DNA from 4 places in the Kitasatospora sp. NPDC008115 genome. Region 1 is predicted to be linked to each of the others. Evidence: riboswitches for the same ligand, from Rfam matches in the RefSeq annotation. Region 1 holds a riboswitch; each other region holds the start of a gene.
The links. A riboswitch is a leader RNA that binds a small molecule or an ion and turns the genes downstream of it on or off. The one in region 1 is predicted to bind cyclic di-AMP.
Positions count from the first base shown of each region.

Region 2: another riboswitch for cyclic di-AMP. It lies ahead of ACFZBX_RS07910 (transglycosylase family protein); the one in region 1 lies ahead of ACFZBX_RS04465 (M23 family metallopeptidase).
Region 3: another riboswitch for cyclic di-AMP. It lies ahead of ACFZBX_RS00400 (transglycosylase family protein); the one in region 1 lies ahead of ACFZBX_RS04465 (M23 family metallopeptidase).
Region 4: another riboswitch for cyclic di-AMP. It lies ahead of ACFZBX_RS18435 (NlpC/P60 family protein); the one in region 1 lies ahead of ACFZBX_RS04465 (M23 family metallopeptidase).

Region 1 covers NZ_JBIBHU010000003.1:23,574-27,760, reverse strand. Annotated here, with positions in the region: gene ACFZBX_RS04490 (SpoIIE family protein phosphatase) at 1-39, opposite strand, end outside; tRNA gene ACFZBX_RS04485 (tRNA-Ile) at 228-301, shown strand; gene ACFZBX_RS04480 (TetR/AcrR family transcriptional regulator) at 373-942, opposite strand; gene ACFZBX_RS04475 (alpha/beta fold hydrolase) at 985-1,812, opposite strand; gene ACFZBX_RS04470 (YiaA/YiaB family inner membrane protein) at 1,936-2,226, opposite strand; cyclic di-AMP (ydaO/yuaA leader) riboswitch at 2,473-2,631, shown strand; gene ACFZBX_RS04465 (M23 family metallopeptidase) at 2,644-3,513, shown strand; gene ACFZBX_RS04460 (hypothetical protein) at 3,571-4,187, opposite strand, start outside.
Region 2 covers NZ_JBIBHU010000004.1:359,891-364,077, forward strand. Annotated here, with positions in the region: gene ACFZBX_RS07905 (hypothetical protein) at 34-234, opposite strand; gene ACFZBX_RS07910 (transglycosylase family protein) at 396-1,685, opposite strand; cyclic di-AMP (ydaO/yuaA leader) riboswitch at 1,672-1,834, opposite strand; gene ACFZBX_RS07915 (hypothetical protein) at 2,106-4,187, shown strand, end outside.
Region 3 covers NZ_JBIBHU010000001.1:92,279-96,465, reverse strand. Annotated here, with positions in the region: gene ACFZBX_RS00410 (SDR family NAD(P)-dependent oxidoreductase) at 1-37, opposite strand, end outside; gene ACFZBX_RS00405 (cytochrome P450) at 270-1,580, shown strand; cyclic di-AMP (ydaO/yuaA leader) riboswitch at 1,812-1,960, shown strand; gene ACFZBX_RS00400 (transglycosylase family protein) at 1,966-2,901, shown strand; gene eno (phosphopyruvate hydratase) at 3,143-4,187, shown strand, end outside.
Region 4 covers NZ_JBIBHU010000013.1:132,336-136,522, reverse strand. Annotated here, with positions in the region: gene ACFZBX_RS18445 (NYN domain-containing protein) at 1-719, shown strand, start outside; gene ACFZBX_RS18440 (NlpC/P60 family protein) at 931-1,974, shown strand; cyclic di-AMP (ydaO/yuaA leader) riboswitch at 2,320-2,476, shown strand; gene ACFZBX_RS18435 (NlpC/P60 family protein) at 2,487-3,686, shown strand; gene ACFZBX_RS18430 (NlpC/P60 family protein) at 3,938-4,187, shown strand, end outside.

The DNA.
Region 1 (4,187 bases):
CATGGCACTGCGCGCGGTGGGGCTGCTGCGCGGGTCCACGGGACGGCCGGCCTCTCCGGTTCCTTATGGGGCAGTTAATTCTTAATACCTTATTTCTTAAGCGGGTGAGGCGTGAGGCGAACGGCGGGTCCCGGTGCACCGGGTTTCCCTGGTGTGCGAGCACCCCCGCCGGGTCCGGTACCCTTCTCCGTACGACGTCCCGCCGTACCGGCGGGGTCGTGCGGTACGGGGCTATAGCTCAGACGGTTAGAGCGCTTCCCTGATAAGGAAGAGGCCACAGGTTCAAGTCCTGTTAGCCCCACACCACCACGAAGGGCCCGGAGCATCCCGCTCCGGGCCCTTCGGCGTTCCCGCGTCCGGCTGCCGCGCCGCTCAGGGGCGGGGCCAGCCGCGCAGGCCCGCGGTCAGCACGGTGATCATGCGCTCCTGGGTCTCGCCGAGGTCCTCGGCGAGCTGGAAGGCGCCGCCGGTCGACAGCGCGGCGAAGCCGTGGGCCAGCGAGCGGAAGGTGCGGGCGGCGTGGATCGCCTCGGAGCCTTCGAGACCGTACTCGCGCAGCACCGCGACGATCACCCCGACCAGCCGGCCGGCCGCCGCGGCCAGGTCGGCGTCCGGCTGCGGCGCCTGCGGCAGGGCGCCGTAGCGGTGCGGGTGCTCGGTGGCGTACGCGTGGTACGCCCGCAGGACGGCGGCGACCGCCGCGTCCCCGCCGCGGCCGAGCGCCGCCTCGGCCAGCCGGTCGGCCAGCTCCTCGGTGACCCGGACGGCCACCAGCCGGCGCAGTTCGGCCAGGCCGCCGCTCACGTGCTTGTACAGCGAGGGGGTGGCGACCCCGGCGCGGCCGGCCACGGCGGCCAGGGTGAGGGCCTCGGGGCCCTGCTCGTCGATGAGGGCGAGGGCGTGGCCGACGACCTGCTCGGGGGTCAGTCCGACTCGGGGCACAGCGGTTCTCCTGGGGTGGGTGGGTGACGGCGTTCGGAGCGCTCAGGCCAGGTCGGCGAGGAAGGCCAGCAGGGCGTCGGCGGTGGCCCGCGGGTGGTCGGCCATCGGGTAGTGCCCGGCGCCCTCGATCATCACCTTGCGCGCGTTCAGCGCGGCGGCCTGCCGGTCGGCGACCAGCTCCGGCTTCCCGAAGTCGGGGTCCTTCGAGCCCATCACGACCAGCGCCGGGCAGCGCACGGCGGCGGTCCAGCCGACGGGCGAGGAGTCGCCGCGCACATAGCCGCGGGTGGCGGTCTTCCGGCCCGGGGTGCGCATCGCGGCGACCAGCCCGGCCACGTACTCCTCGTGGTCCGCCGGCTTGGGCCCGGGGTAGGCCATCTTCCGGTGGTAGAGGCCCCAGAACGCGGGCGAGTGCACCACCAGCGCGCCCATCGCGCCGACCACCAGCCGCTGGAGCGCGCCGACGGGGACGTTCTCGACGAAGGCGTCCAGCAGGACGATGCCGGCCACCCGCCCGGGGGCGGCCCCGGCGGCCTTGACGACGCTGGCGCCGGTGTACGAGCTGCCCGCCAGCACGGCCCGCTCGATGCCCAGGTGGTCCAGCAGGGCGAGGACGTCGCCGGCGATCGCGGCGGGGGAGTAGTCGTCCCAGACGATCGAGGACTCGCCGAAGCCGCGCAGGTCCATGGTGATCACCCGGCGGCCGGCGGCGGTCAGCAGCGGGTGCAGGTGGCGGTAGGCGGCCCGGCTGTCGAGCATCCCGGGGAGCAGGACGACGGGGGCGCCCTCGCCGTGCCCGGTGTCGTCGAAGGCGATCCGGCCGCCGGGCAGGTCGAGGTGGCGGGTGACGGGGGCGAGGGTGCCGTTCATGGGGAGCCTCCTGGGGGCGGGATCGTCGGCGGAGCGCCGATAGCCATAAAGCTAAGGCTAATAGCCTTAGCCGTCAAGCTATCGGTACTGGCTGCGCGCGGCCGGCCCGCCCGGGGCGGCCGGTCAGACCCCTTCCACCTTGAACGGGTCGTGCTCGGTCAGCAGCTTGTCCAGCCGCGCCTGGTCGACCCGGGTCACCAGCTCGGAGGTCTCCTGCCGGTCCCGGACCACCTTGGAGAGGGTGAACGTGGAGGTGATCGTGTAGAGCAGGCCGAGGGCGAGGAACGCCCGGGTCCACGGCTCCACCGGGAGGAAGGCGATCCCGACGCCGAGGGCGGTGGCGGAGAGGGTGAAGGACAGCACGGCCTGGATGTAGTACGCGGCCGTGGTGCGGGACTGCATCGGTGTGCTCATGGCGCCCAGGATGGCCGCGCCCGGCCCGGCCGCACATGAGTAGCGGTACTCAAGTGAGGGGCCGTTCGTTGACGTCCTGACACGTTCGGTAGTGTCAGTTGTCATCAAACGTCCCAAAACGCCCATCGGGCCGCGTGGTGCCCGATCCGTATCCCGCCGTCACCAACGGATGGCTTGGAATCGGGGGGCTCTCGGATTAACGTTTGATAACGCAGCGCGGTCCGCAACGCCGTACCCAGACGGCACCGTGCGCCGTCGCCTAATCCCGCCGGCCGGCCTCCGGGCAGGCCAGGGAGCCGGGGAACCACGTTCCTTGGGGTGAATCGGCCAGGCCCAGGCCCAGCCGTAGGAGACCTTCCTGCTCCGAACCCGTCAGCTAACCCGGTAGGCGCGAAGGAAGGAAAGGAGCGCGCCTCCGTGGCGTCGACGCACACCCCGGCACACCCGTCCGGCTCCTCGGCCGGTACCCGGCTGCTCGATCACCCGGCTCCGTTCACCGGTCAGGGCCCGTTCGGCGGCCCCGCCGACGAGACCGCCCCGCCGGCCGCCGAGACCAGCCGGCACCGGATGCCCCGTCAGGGCCGCGGCACCGCTCCGCTGCTCGGCGTCACCGCCGTCGCCGCCACCCTGGGCGCCACCGGCTTCGCCTCCGCCACCCCTGCCGCCGCGCCCGCCGTCGAGGCGCCCGACGAGCAGCCGGTCGCGCTCTCCGCCGACCCCGGCCTCGCCCTCGCCGCCCGCATCCAGCAGCAGGCCGACAGCCAGCGCACCGCGGCCGAGGAGAGCGCCCGCGTCCAGGCCGCCCAGGAGGCCGAGGCCAAGCGCGCCGCCCAGATCGCCCAGCAGGAGCAGGCCAAGCGCGCCGCCGAGGAGGCCGAGAAGGCCAAGCTCGCCGCCATCAAGCTCCCGGTGCGCGACTACCGGCTCTCCGCCCACTACGGCCAGAGCGCCCGCTACTGGGCCCACCTGCACACCGGCCTGGACTTCGCCGCCGACCAGGGCGAGCCGGTCTACGCGGTCGGCCAGGGCACCATCACCTCGGCGGGCTGGGCCGGTGCCTACGGCTACCGGATCGTCGAGACCCTGCCCGACGGCACCGAGATCTGGTACTGCCACCTCTCCTCGATCATCAAGGGCTCCGGCAAGGTCGTCCCCGGCCAGCAGATCGGCAAGGTCGGCGCGACCGGCAACGTCACCGGCGCCCACCTGCACGTCGAGGTCCGCCCCGGCGGCGGCGCCCCCGTCGACCCGGAGAGCTGGTTCGAGCAGCGCGGCGTCACCCCCTGACGCCTCCGGCAGCACACGACGAGGGGCCCCGGCCGACCGGCCGGGGCCCCTCGCGCGTCAGCGCTCCTCGTCGCCGGCCGGTTCGAGACCCGCCAGATAGGCGTCGATCTCCGCCTGCCCCGGCTCCGGCGCCAGCTCCGGGAACTCCTCCACCAGCAGCCTCGGCAGCCCCGGAACCGTCCACGCGCCGGCCAGCTCCAGCGCCACCCGGACCGCGGCGTCCTCGAACGCCCCGAAGTCCCCGGCCAGCTCGTCCGGCATCGGCCGGCCCAGTGCCGTCAGCTCCGCCAGGTTCCGGTAGCTGCGCTCCATCAGCCCCTGCTCCAGCAGCCGCCGCGCCCCGTCGGTGGCCATCCCGACCGCCAGCGTCCGGGCCCCGCCGTCCCAGCCCCCGTCGTCCACCGGGTCCAGCACGCCGTCCGCCTCCAGCGCCTCGAACGCCGCCGAGCGCTCCTGCGCCGGCAGCTCCCGGAACCCCTCCAGCCAGGCCCGCACCGCCGCCTCGTCACCGGTGTCCACCCCGGCCGCGCGCAGCAGCAGCGTGTACAGCCGGGGCCAGGTCACCAGGTCCGCCCGGCGCAGCAGCCCGGCCGCCAGCTCGCCCTGCCACTCGGCCTCGGCGTGCAGCCGCTGCCGGCGCTTGGCGTTCAGCCGCTTCGCCGCCCGCTGGTGGT
Region 2 (4,187 bases), on a different contig from region 1:
CGGTGTGCTCCCGGGCCCCTTCGGCGTTCCCGCTCAGCCCTCCTGGACGATCGGACGGTCCTGGGTGACCCGGTGGCCGTCCGCGGCGTCACCGGTGCGGGTCTCGGTGCGCCGGCCGCGCTCCAGGAAGTCCCGGAGGATCAGTTCTACGGCGTCCTGCGGGCTCTTGGTGCCGGACAGCATCATCGCGTCGATCGCGAGGTTGGCGTCGAGCGAGACGGTGACCTGGGCCATGGTGACTCCTCCTCGGGTACAGGGCAGCAGCATGCCCGCTGCGGTCCCGGTTTGACCATGGCCGCCCGTCGTCCGGGCAACGCAGCGGCGCGTTTCCGGGCATGCCGCGGCCCCCGGGGAGGAGCGATCGGACTCTCCCCGGGGGCCGCGGCGTGGCGGGGTCAGACCCGGCCGGCGAAGTCCGGGGCCCAGTTGGCGACCGTCTGGACGCGCACGCCCGACTTCGGGTTGGCGGCCTCGACGTACTTGCCGTCGCCGATGTAGAGCGCGACGTGGTAGACGCCGGAGTCCTTGCCGTTGTTGGACCAGAACAGCAGGTCGCCCGGCTTGAGGGCGTCCAGCGAGACGTGGGTGGACGCGGCGGCCTGGTCGGCGGCGACGCGCGGGACGGAGACGCCCGCGGCGCGCAGCGCGGCCTGGGTCAGGCCGGAGCAGTCCCAGCCGCCGTTGCCGGTGCCGCCGTAGACGTAGGCCTGGCCGACCTTCGACTGGGCGAAGGAGACGGCGGCGGCCATGCTGCCGGTGGCGGTCTGGGCCGGGGCCGGGGTCTGGGCCTGCGCGGCGGGCTTCTCGGCCGGCTTGGCGGCGGGGGCCTCGGTCCGGCTCTGCGGCCGGGCGGCCGGGGTCTGGGTGCCGCTGCCGGCGCGGTTGAACCAGTCGAAGTCCCGGCCCTCGGCGCCCTCGCCCAGGGCCAGCCGCTGGCCCGGGTAGATGGTGTGCGGGCCGTCGGCCAGGGTGGCGCGGTTGAGCTCGTACAGGCGCTGCCAGCCGCCCTGGACGTGCTGCTCGTCGGCGATGGTGGACAGCCAGTCGCCGGCGACCACGGTGTAGGCCTCGGCGCCCTGCTGACCGGCCTGCTGACGCCACTGCCGGCCGTCCTGGCGCTGCTCGGCGGCGGGGGCGGTGGTGGTGGCGGCCGGGGCCTGGGCCTGCGGCTTGGCGGCCGGCTGCTGGGCGGCGGGCTTCTCGGCGGGCTTGGCGGCCGGGGCGGGGGTCTGGGCCGGGGCCGGGGTGGCCGGCTTGGCGGCGGCGGAGGTGTCCACCGCGGCCGGGGTGCCGCCCTTGGTCAGACCGGCCTTGACCGAGCAGACCGGCCAGGCGCCGGGGCCCTGGACGGCCAGGACCTTCTCGGCGACCGCGATCTGCTGGTCCTTGGTGGCCAGGTCGGCGCGCGCGGCGTAGGCGGTGCCGCCGAACCCCGCCCAGGTGGAGCTGGTGAACTGGAGGCCGCCGTAGAAGCCGTTGCCGGTGTTGATGCTCCAGTTGCCGCCGCTCTCGCACTGGGCGACCTTGTCCCAGGTGGCGACGGAGGCGGCGGAGGCGGTGCCGGAGGTCAGGCAGGGGATGGTGAGGCCGATGCCCGCGACGCCGAGGGCGGCGATCGCGCGACGGGTACGGCCGGACAGTCGGGTGCCGTTGGTGGGCAGCATGAAGACGCGGTCCTCTCCCACGCCTGCGAGGTGAGCTGTCGGATTCGGGCTGGAGTTGCCCGGCCGCGCTGTGGACGCGGCTTCACCCCTAGCCCGGGGCCGGCCCGAAAGGACCGGTCCTGGGCGAACTACCTGTGGTTCCCCCGCTCCTGCCGTGGTGCATTGCGCTGCCAGCGCGCCCGACGGCAGGACTCGGCGTCGCGGACGTGCTGGGTCCGTGTGGCCACGAACGGGGAGCACGTTAAGCAGAGGCGCGTTCAAACCGCAAACATGTGTGACGCTCGTCACGGTTTACGAAATCGCCGCCGACCGGCTGTCCTTCATGATCAGAAATGACCGATTTCCCGCAACGCCGGTCGCGGTCAACGCAACTGCCTATGCTTCAGAGCGTCGGCACCGCGCCGACGCGCCGCAGCCGTCTCGGGAGAGGGCTACGCACCGATGGGCATCGACGAGGAGCCGGACGCCTCCCGTCCGGCCGCCCGGCCGCGTGGAGCGCATCGCCGGGCAAAGCACCGCAGAGCGGACATCCAACCCGAACCGTCCCGAACTCACCTGACCCGCCGGGCACTACTGCGCTGGCTCGCCGTCGGCACCGCCTTCGCGGCGATCAGCGGCGAGGAGGTCCTGCGCCGCTCGCTGACCGGCGAGACCCGGCTCGTCACCCCGGCCGCCGTCATCGGCACGACCCCCACCGAGGCGGCCGGCCCGATGGGCCCCGACGGCCACGGCGGCTCGCCGCCGGGCGGCGCGGCCCCCGAGCAGCCCGCCCCCGCACCCACCGTCGACCAGAGCGGCCGCCGCTGGTCCGACCGGGCCGGCTGGGGCGGCGGCCCGCCCGGCCCGCGCAGCGCCGTACGGATCACCGACCGGGTGCTGCTCGACACCGACGCCGAGGTCGGCTCCCTGCTGGTCGAGCCGGGCGGCGCGCTCACCTTCGCCGCCGACCGCACCGTCACCCTCGCCGCCGCCGGCAACGTCGAGGTCCGCGGCGTCCTCGCCCTCGCCCCCGACGGCGACCACGTCCACACCCTGCGCTTCCCCGCCGTCGACGAGAAGCGCTTCCAGGGCGACGGCATGAAGGTGGTCGACACCGACGTCGGCCTCTGGGTCACCGGCGCCGGCTACCTGCGGCTGGACGGCGCCGCCAAGACCGCCTGGGTCCGCGCCGGGGGCGCGCTCGCGGCCGGCGACACCGTCGTCGAGCTGGCCGCCCCGCCCGCCGGCTGGCTGCCCGGCGACGAACTCGCCGTCACCCCGACCGGCCCGCCCGACCAGGACGGCTTCTCCACCGCCTACGACCTCGTCACCATCCGCTCCGTCAGCGGAACCACCGTCACCCTGGGCGCCCCGCTCCGCCACGCCCACCCCGGGGTCGCCGCCGGAGGGGGCGTCACCGTCGGCGCCGAGGTGCTCAACCTGACCCGCAGCGTCCGGGTCGAGGGCACCGCCGGGGGCCGCACCCACGTCCACCTCACCAGCTCCCGGCGCGCCGACGTCCGGCACGCCGCGCTGCGGTGGGTCGGTCCGCGCGCCGACACCAAGGAGACCTGGAAGGGCCCGGACGGCGCCGCCCCGGTCACCGCGCCGGTGCTCGGCCGCTACGGCCTGCACTTCCACCGCCTCGGCGACACCACCCGCGGCACCGTCGTCGAGGGCGTGGTCGTCCGCGACGCCGGCAGCCACGCCTACGTCCCGCACGCCAGCCACGGCATCACCTTCCGCGCCTGCATCAGCCACGAGACCTGGGAGGACGCCTACTGGTGGGACGGCCCGCTGGACACCCGCACCCCCCAGCAGCCGTCCGACGACATCGTCTACGAGTCCTGCGTCGCCTCCCGCACCCTGCTCGAACCCAACCCCCGGGCCTACCGGCTGACCGGTTTCAACCTCGGCGCGGGCACCGGCGGCAAGGCGCTGGACTGCGTGGCGGTCGGCGTCCAGGGGGCCAACGGCGCCTCGGGCTTCGAGTGGCCGGAGAACAGCGAGGGCGTCTGGACCTTCCAGCGCTGCCTGGCCCACAACAACCTCCAGGACGGGATCTTCGTCTGGCTGAACGCCAGGCACCACCACGTGGTCACCGAGTTCGCGGCCTACCACAACGGCGGCTGGGGCATCGAACACGGCGCCTACCTCAACGACTTCGACTACACCGCGAGCGTGCTGTACGGCAACGCGGGCGGGGGAGTGGCGCTGCACTCGCTCGGCCGGGACAAGGGCACCGTCTTCGACGGGCTGCTGATCGACGCCGCCGGACGCAGCGACTTCGCGGTCTCCACCGCCCGGCACGAGCTCGCCGGGGAGTCCGTCACCTTCAGCCGCTGCCGCTTCACCGGCTACCGCCGGGCCGGGGTCGCCTTCCGGGCCGGGGCCGACGGCAAACCGGACGACCTGCTGGTGCTGGACTGCGAGTTCGGCGGCAATGAGCTGTGGCTGGACCCGGAGGCCGGGCCGCCCAAGAACATCCTGCTGCGCCGGGCCGGGTCCACCGAGGTGCTCCAGGTGCGCCGGGCGGGCGAGGAG
Region 3 (4,187 bases), on a different contig from region 1:
GTACGGAGATCACGACGACCGAACCGTTGACCCGCATGGCCTTGCTCCTCCCTGTGGGCGGCTCCGCACCGGCGCCCACGCGCACCTTGCGGAGGATCGTAGGCAGGTCCTGACCCTCCGCAACAGGAATTACCCCTCAGGTGACCAGGCTCACGCCTGTCACGCCGAACGGACGGCGCGGTGTCCCGGTGAGCGGACACCGCCCGCCCACGCGCACGTCGCGCGCACTGCGTGCGGTCGCCCGGACACGCCCGGGATACCGTCGACCCATGCCAGCTCAGCCCGCCTCCGCCCGTCCGCCCCTGTTCACCTGGGAGTTCGCCGCCGACCCGTACCCCGCCTACGCGTGGCTGCGGGAGCACGAGCCGGTGCACCGGACCACCCTGCCGAGCGGGGTGGAGGCGTGGCTGGTCACGCGGTACGCGGACGCCCGGCAGGCGCTCGCGGACGGCCGGCTCTCCAAGAACCCGGTGCACCACAGCGAGCAGGCCCACCGCACCGGCCGGGTCGGCATCCCGGGCGAGCGCCAGGCCGACCTCATGACGCACCTGCTCAACATCGACCCGCCGGACCACACCCGGCTGCGCCGCCTGGTGTCCAAGGCGTTCACGCCGCGCCGGGTGGCGGCCTTCGAGCCGCGGGTGCAGCAGCTGACCGACCGGCTGATCGACGGCTTCGCGGCGCGCGGGTCCGCCGACCTCATCCACGAGTTCGCCTTCCCGCTCCCCATCTACGCGATCTGCGACCTGCTCGGGGTGCCGGCCGAGGACCAGGACGACTTCCGGGACTGGGCCGGGATGATGATCCGGCACGGCGGCGGCCGGCGCGGCGGGGTGGGGCGCGCGGTGAAGCGGATGCGCGCCTACCTGGCGGAGCTGATCCACCGCAAGCGGGCGGACCTCGGCGACGACCTGATCTCGGGGCTGATCCGGGCGAGCGACCACGGAGAGCACCTGACCGAGAACGAGGCCGCGGCGATGGCCTTCATCCTGCTCTTCGCCGGCTTCGAGACGACGGTCAACCTGATCGGCAACGGCGTGTACGCGCTGCTGCGCAACCCGGGCCAGCGCGCCCTGCTCCAGGAGTCCGTCGGGCGCGGCGAGAGCGCGCTGCTGGAGACCGGGATCGAGGAACTGCTGCGCTACGACGGGCCGGTGGAGCTGGCCACCTGGCGGTTCGCGACCAGCCCGCTGACCATCGGCGGGGTGGAGATCCCGGTCGGCGACCCGGTGCTGGTGGTGCTCGCGGCGGCGGACCGGGACCCGGCGCGGTTCGCCGACGAGAACACCCTGGACCTGGCCCGGACGGACAACCCGCACCTGGGGTTCGGGCACGGCATCCACTACTGCATCGGCGCGCCGCTGGCGCGGCTGGAGGGGCGGGCCGCGCTGGCCACCCTGCTGACCCGGCTGCCGGACCTGCGGCTCGCCGCGGACCCCGGGGACCTGCGGTGGCGCGGTGGTCTGATCATGCGTGGACTCCGTGAACTTCCGGTGGAATTCACACCGGAGAAAGCGCCCGGCGGCAAGGCTCCGGAGACCGGCCCGGAGACTGGCTCGGAGACCGGCTCGGAGGGCTGACGCACCAGCACAACACGCTGACGCACACTCTCCGTTCGCCGGTTTCCGAGGGTCTGAACCACCCTCAATCCGGACATACCACCCCGGTTGGTAGGCGATCCATCACATGACGTGATGTCCGTGTGATATCGACGATATGAGCTTGTGATTGCTCTGAAGATCTGTCTACTCTCCGTGGAGCCCGCAGCTGCGGGCCCCGTGCGCGGAACGCCGAGTCCTGCCCGCCGCGCCCCGGGAAACCGACCAGAACCCTGGGCAGGGGCGGGGGACCCAGGTTTTGCGCCGTCTCCCACGGCTAGGGGTGAAGCCGCCTCCGCGCGGCCGGGCCACCTCCCGGTCCGAACCCGACAGCTCACCTCGCAGGCGTGCGGAGAGGGACCCCTTCATGCTGTTCGTTGGAACCGGTCGTCACCGTCGCCGTACCCAGGCCGAGAAGGCCATCGCCGTCGCCGGTGTCGCCGGCGTCGGACTGGCCATGCCGATCCTGAGCGCCACCGGCGCCTCCGCCGCCCCGGTCTCCACCTGGGACGCGGTCGCCCAGTGCGAGAGCGGCGGCAACTGGAGCATCAACACCGGCAACGGCTTCTACGGCGGCCTCCAGTTCACCGCCAGCACCTGGAAGGCGTACGGCGGCAACGCCTACGCGCCGCAGGCCAACCAGGCCTCGAAGGCCCAGCAGATATCGGTCGCCGAGAAGGTCCTCGCCGGGCAGGGCCCGGGCGCCTGGCCGGTCTGCTCCAAGAAGGCCGGCCTGACCAAGGGCGGCGCCCCGGCGGCGGTCGACACCTCGACGCCCGCCAAGCCGGCCGCCCCGAAGCCGCAGGTCCCGCAGGCCGCCCAGGAGGCCAAGCCGCAGCAGGAGGCCCCGAAGGCCGCCGCGCCGAAGCACGCCGCCCCCAAGGCGCAGGCCGAGCAGCAGACCGCCAAGCCGCAGGCCCAGCAGTACGCGCCGAAGCACGCCGCGCCCAAGCAGCAGGCCCCGCAGGCCCAGCCGCAGCAGCAGTCGCCGGCCTTCTCCGGCAAGGCCGGCTGGGACGCCGACGCCAAGGTGTACTGGTACCAGAACAACGGCGCCTGGTACTGGACCAGCCACCAGAGCGTCTACCAGCAGAACGCCGGCCAGCCGGCCGCCCAGGCCCCCGCCGCTCAGCAGCAGTCGGCCGGCCAGGGCTACACCGTCCGCTCCGGTGACACGCTCGGCGGGATCGCCACCGCCCAGGGCGTCTCCGGCGGCTGGCAGGCGCTGTACGACGGCAACCGCGCCACCGTCGGCGCCGACCCGAACCTGATCGTCCCGGGCCAGGTCCTGACCCTCGGCTGACGACCGGTCCGACCGGACGGACGGAGGGGGCCGATTGGGCCCCCTTCGTCCGCTTCCGGACGTCTCCGGCCCGGCAACCAGGTGAACTACCGGTGGGTAGCGAGGCCACACGCTGAGACGGAGCCGAGGTCGACGTGGCCCGGACAGCCCGTGCGGTTAGGCTCTGGTCGTAACGACTCCGCAATCGTCCGGCCGACTGCACCCCACGTCAGCCGAACCTGCTTCCGCTAGGAGATGCCTCGTGCCGTCCATCGATGTCGTCGTAGCCCGTGAGATTCTCGACTCGCGCGGCAACCCCACGGTCGAGGTCGAGGTCGGCCTCGACGACGGCAGCACCGGCCGTGCCGCCGTCCCGTCGGGTGCCTCCACCGGTGCCTTCGAGGCGCTGGAGCTCCGCGACGGTGACAAGAACCGCTACTTCGGCAAGGGCGTGGAGAAGGCCGTCCTGGCCGTCATCGAGCAGATCGGCCCGGAGCTGGTCGGCTACGACGCCACCGAGCAGCGCCTGATCGACCAGGCCATGCTGGACCTGGACGCCACCCCGGACAAGTCCTCGCTCGGCGCCAACGCCATCCTGGGCGTCTCGCTGGCCGTCGCGCACGCCGCCTCCGAGGCCAGCGACCTGCCGCTGTTCCGCTACCTGGGCGGCCCGAACGCGCACGTCCTGCCGGTCCCGATGATGAACATCCTCAACGGCGGCTCGCACGCGGACTCCAACGTCGACATCCAGGAGTTCATGATCGCCCCGATCGGCGCGGAGTCCTTCTCCGAGGCCGTCCGCTGGGGCGTCGAGGTCTACCACACCCTCAAGGGCGTGCTGAAGGAGCGCGGTCTGTCGACCGGCCTGGGCGACGAGGGCGGCTTCGCCCCGAACCTGGACTCCAACCGCGAGGCCCTGGACCTCATCGTCGAGGCCATCCAGAAGGCCGGCTACGTGCCGGGCAAGGACGTCGCGCTCGCCCTGGACGTCGCCTCCTCCGAGTTCTACGAGGACGGCGCCTACCAGTTCGAGGGCAAGGCGCTCACCTCCGCCGAGCTGATCGAGTACTACGCCGGCCTGGTCGCCGCCTACCCGCTGGTCTCCATCGAGGACCCGCTGGACGAGTCGGACTGGGACGGCTGGAAGGCCATGACCGACAAGCTGGGCGACAAGGTCCAGCTGGTCGGCGACGACCTGTTCGTCACCAACCCGGCCCGCCTGGCCCGCGGCATCGAGACCGGCACCGCCAACGCGCTGCTGGTGAAGGTCAACCAGATCGGCTCGCTCACCGAGACCCTGGACGCCG
Region 4 (4,187 bases), on a different contig from region 1:
AGGCGGCCAGGGCGCAGGCCGCGGCCGAGCGGAGCACGGCGGAGAGCGAGGCGCGCCGGCTGCGGCACCGGGTCACGGAGCTGGAGAACGCCGTCGAGCAGAACCGCCGGTCGGCCCGTGAGGGGCGCAGCGTCGAGGACATGCGGCTGCGGCTGCTGCTGGACACCGTGCTGCAGTCGGCCCAGGGGCTGCAGCGGGAGCTGGCGCTGCCGGTGTCCCAGATCCGTCCGGCGGACCTGGTGGAGGCGGTGGTGCCGGGCGCGGCCTCGCCGCACGACGTGGCGCGGCGCGGTCTGGCCGAGGACGATCCGGCGCTGCTGGACCAGTTGCTGGCGATCCCGCAGGTCCATCTGGTGGTGGACGGCTACAACGTGACCAAGACGGGCTATCCGACGCTGCCGCTGGAGCAGCAGCGGATCCGGCTGCTGGGCGGGCTGGCGATGCTGGCGCAGCGCACCCAGGCGGAGGTCACCTGTGTGTTCGACGGCCAGGACCTGGACGTGCCGGTGATCATGGCGCCGCCGCGCGGGGTGCGGGTGCGGTTCAGCCGGACCGGGGAGACGGCGGACGAGCTGATCCGCCGGCTGGTGCGGGCCGAGCCGCAGGGGCGCCCGGTGGTGGTGGTCTCCACCGACCGGGAGGTCGCGGAGGGCGTGCGGAAGGCCGGCGCGCGCCCCGTCGCATCGGTGCTCCTGCTGAACCGGCTGGCCCGGCCGTAACCGCTTCCGGGGTGCGGGCCGGTCGGTATGACGGCTGGTCAGCGCCCGGATTGCGGTGTTGTGCGAGTTTTGTGAAGTCAGATGGGCGGTCCAGGTTCACGCGATCGGGGGAGTGGCGCGAACCGTGGATCTTGACTAGTGTCTGGCGTCAAACCTATTTTCCGGATTCTCACCCGTTCGGGTGAGGCCATTGGAAGAAGGAGCCGGTCCCTTGGCCTCCCACCGCCGTCCCAAGCAGCCGAGCCGCGCGCGGGTCTCCGTGCTCACCGCTGCCGCTGCGACCGCGGTCGCCCTCTCCGCCCAGGTCGCCGCTCACGCCGCGCCCAGCCCGTCGCCCAAGAAGGACGACGTGAAGGCGCAGATCGACCAGTTGCAGGAGGAGGCCGAGCAGGCCACCGAGAAGTACAACGGCGCCAAGGAGCGCGCGGACCAGCTGCGCAAGCAGGCGGACCAGCTCCAGGACCAGGTCGCCCGCGGCCAGGAGCAGATGACCCAGCTTCAGGCCGGGCTGGCCGAGGTGGCGGGCGAGCAGTACCGCACCGGCGGCATCGACCCGTCCGTCCAGCTGATGCTGACCTCCGACCCGTCCGGCTACCTGGACAAGGCCTCCAGCGTGCAGCAGGCCAGCTCCAGCCAGGCCGAGGCGCTGAAGGGCCTCCAGGACCAGCAGCGCCGGCTCGACCAGCAGAAGGCCGAGGCGGCCGCCGTCCTGGCTTCGCTGGACAGCACGACCAAGGACCTGAACCAGTCCAAGGCCGAGGTCAACAAGAAGCTGAAGGAGGCCCAGGACCTGCTGAACTCGCTCAGCGCCTCCGAGCGGGCCGCCCTGAAGGCGCAGCAGCAGCAGTCCGAGCGCGCCTCGCGCGGCTCCGAGCGCACCGACCTGGGCAGCCTGCCGCAGGCGAGCGGCAAGGCGGGCGCCGCGGTCTCCCTGGCGATGAGCAAGACGGGCTCGCCGTACGTCTGGGGCGCCACCGGCCCGAGCGGCTTCGACTGCTCCGGCCTGATGGTCTGGGCGTACGGGAAGGCCGGCGTCTCGCTGCCGCGCACCTCGCAGGCGCAGGGCAACTACGGCACCCGGGTGCCGTCGATCGCCGAGGCCCAGCCGGGCGACCTGGTCATCTACCGCGACGACCGCAGCCACGTCGGGATGTACATCGGCAACGGCATGGTGGTGCACGCGCCGCGCACCGGTGACGTGGTGAAGGTGATGAAGGCCGACGCCATGAAGATCAACACCATTCGCCGGGTCTGACGGACCGGCACGACACGCCCGGGGGCCCGTCGACGCCCCTGTGATCAGCGCCACCTCCGAACCGGGGGTGGCGCGAGGCGTTTCGGGTGGGTGTTCGACCGCCTGACGGAGAATGATCAGCCGCTTGTGGGGGTGTGGTCACACTCGGTCATATTCACAAAAGAACTTGGGTATTCTTCCGGCTTTTTTCTGACAAGGATTTGAACGGATCACGGATCTGTTACTAGGGTCTTGCTTCGAACCACGCACAGTCGATCACCCAGCCTGGGTGGCGGCGGGGTTCGCCGCCGAGTTCGTGAAGCAGCGGGACGGGGCCTTCCGGGTCGCCCGTCCGAGTGAGGGTCCAGCAGTCGGGGGCCCGCTGTGGAGCGGAGCCGGGGAACCACGTTCCTCCGGGGTGAATCGGCGCCAGGCCGGCCGCGGGAGCGGCGGGTGAGGCGTCGTAGGGCACGCTTCCGCCCGAACCCGTCAGCTCACCCGGTAGGCGGATGAGGAAGAAGGAGTCCGCCTTCGTGGCGTCCCATCGTCGTCCCAAGCCCGCCGGCCGCACCCGTGTCTCGATCCTGACCGGTGTCGCCGCCGCTGCCGTTGCCCTGTCCGCGCAGTCCGGCGCCCACGCCGACCCGGCGCCGACCAAGGACCAGGTCAAGGAGCAGGTCGACCAGCTCAACGAGCAGGCCGAGGTCGCCACCGAGAAGTACAACGGCGCCCAGGCCAAGCAGCAGGAGCTGCAGAAGCAGGTCGCCGAGCTGCAGGACAAGGTGGCCCGCCAGCAGGCCGTGGTGACGGAGGCCCAGGGCGGCCTCGCCGAGATCGCCGGCGAGCAGTACCGCACGGGCGGCATCTCGCAGACCGTCCAGCTGATGCTCTCCGCCAGCCCGGACAACTTCCTCAACCAGGCCGACGCCCTGAACCAGGCCGGGTCCACCCAGTCCGGCGCGCTGAAGGAGCTCCAGGAGCAGCAGCGCAGGCTCGACCAGGACCGCACCGAGACCCAGGCCAAGCTCGCCGAGCTGGAGTCCACCACCCAGCAGCTGAAGAGCTCCAAGGAGGACGTCCAGGGCAAGCTGCAGAAGGCCCAGGACCTGCTCAACACGCTCACCGAGCAGGAGCGCCAGGCCCTCCGCGCGGCCGAGGAGAAGGCCGCCGCCGAGGCCAAGGCGAAGGCGGAGGCCGCCAAGGCGGAGGCCGCCAAGGCCGCCAAGGAGAAGGCCGAGGCCGAGCGCGCCTCCCGCGACAACAACCGGACCAACCTGAGCGCGCCGTCCACCGGCTCCTCGGCCCCCGCGGCGTCCTCCCCGTCGGCCCCGGCCACCGCGGCCGCCAAGCCGGCCGCGCCCGCCGCCCCGGCCGCCAACGGCTCGCGTGCCGCCGCCGCGATCGCCGCCGCCGAGAGCAAGCTGGGCTCCCCGTACGTGTACGGCGCCACGGGCCCGAACTCCTTCGACTGCTCGGGCCTCACCAGCTGGGCGTACGCCCAGGCCAACGTGTCGCTGCCGCGCACCTCGCAGGCGCAGGCCACCGCCGGCGCCCAGATCGGTACGGACATCTCCAAGGCCCAGCCCGGCGACCTGGTGATCTTCTACGGCGACCGCCACCACGTGGGCATCTACGTCGGCGGCGGCCAGGTCATCCACGCCCCGAAGCCGGGCGCGTCGGTCCGCTACGAGGCGGCGTCCAACATGCCGGTCACCGGCATCGTGCGCATCTGACCGTCGGCCGACAGGCTTCGTCGGGCCCGGTCTCCCCGTGCGGGGAGGCCGGGCCCGCGACTTTTCCGGGCCCGCCGGGACGCTCGGTCCGCGAACCGATCTGACGTCCGATAAGTGTCTGAATATTCGGGTTCGGAGGGGTTTGGATTCGGTTGCCCGGACTCGCTAACGTCTGCCACCGGACGCCCGCTTCGACAGCCGCCCACCCCGGTGCGGCAGCGGGTCGGGCCCAGGATCGGAGCCGACGTCGCATGGCCGTGCACCGCCGTTCCCCGCTGTCAGGTGCGCAGGTGCTCGCCCGGGCGCTGGTGCTCACCGCGGCGGCCACCACCGCGTTGGGCGTGGCGACCGGCGGCAGCGCCCAGGCCGTACCCGGCGCGCCGGACGCCCCGGTCGACCGCAAGGACGTCAAGGCGCAGGTGGAGCAGCTCTACGACGAGGCCGAGCAGGCCTCCGAGCGGTTCAACGCCGCCCAGGAGGCCCAGCAGCGGCTCCAGAACG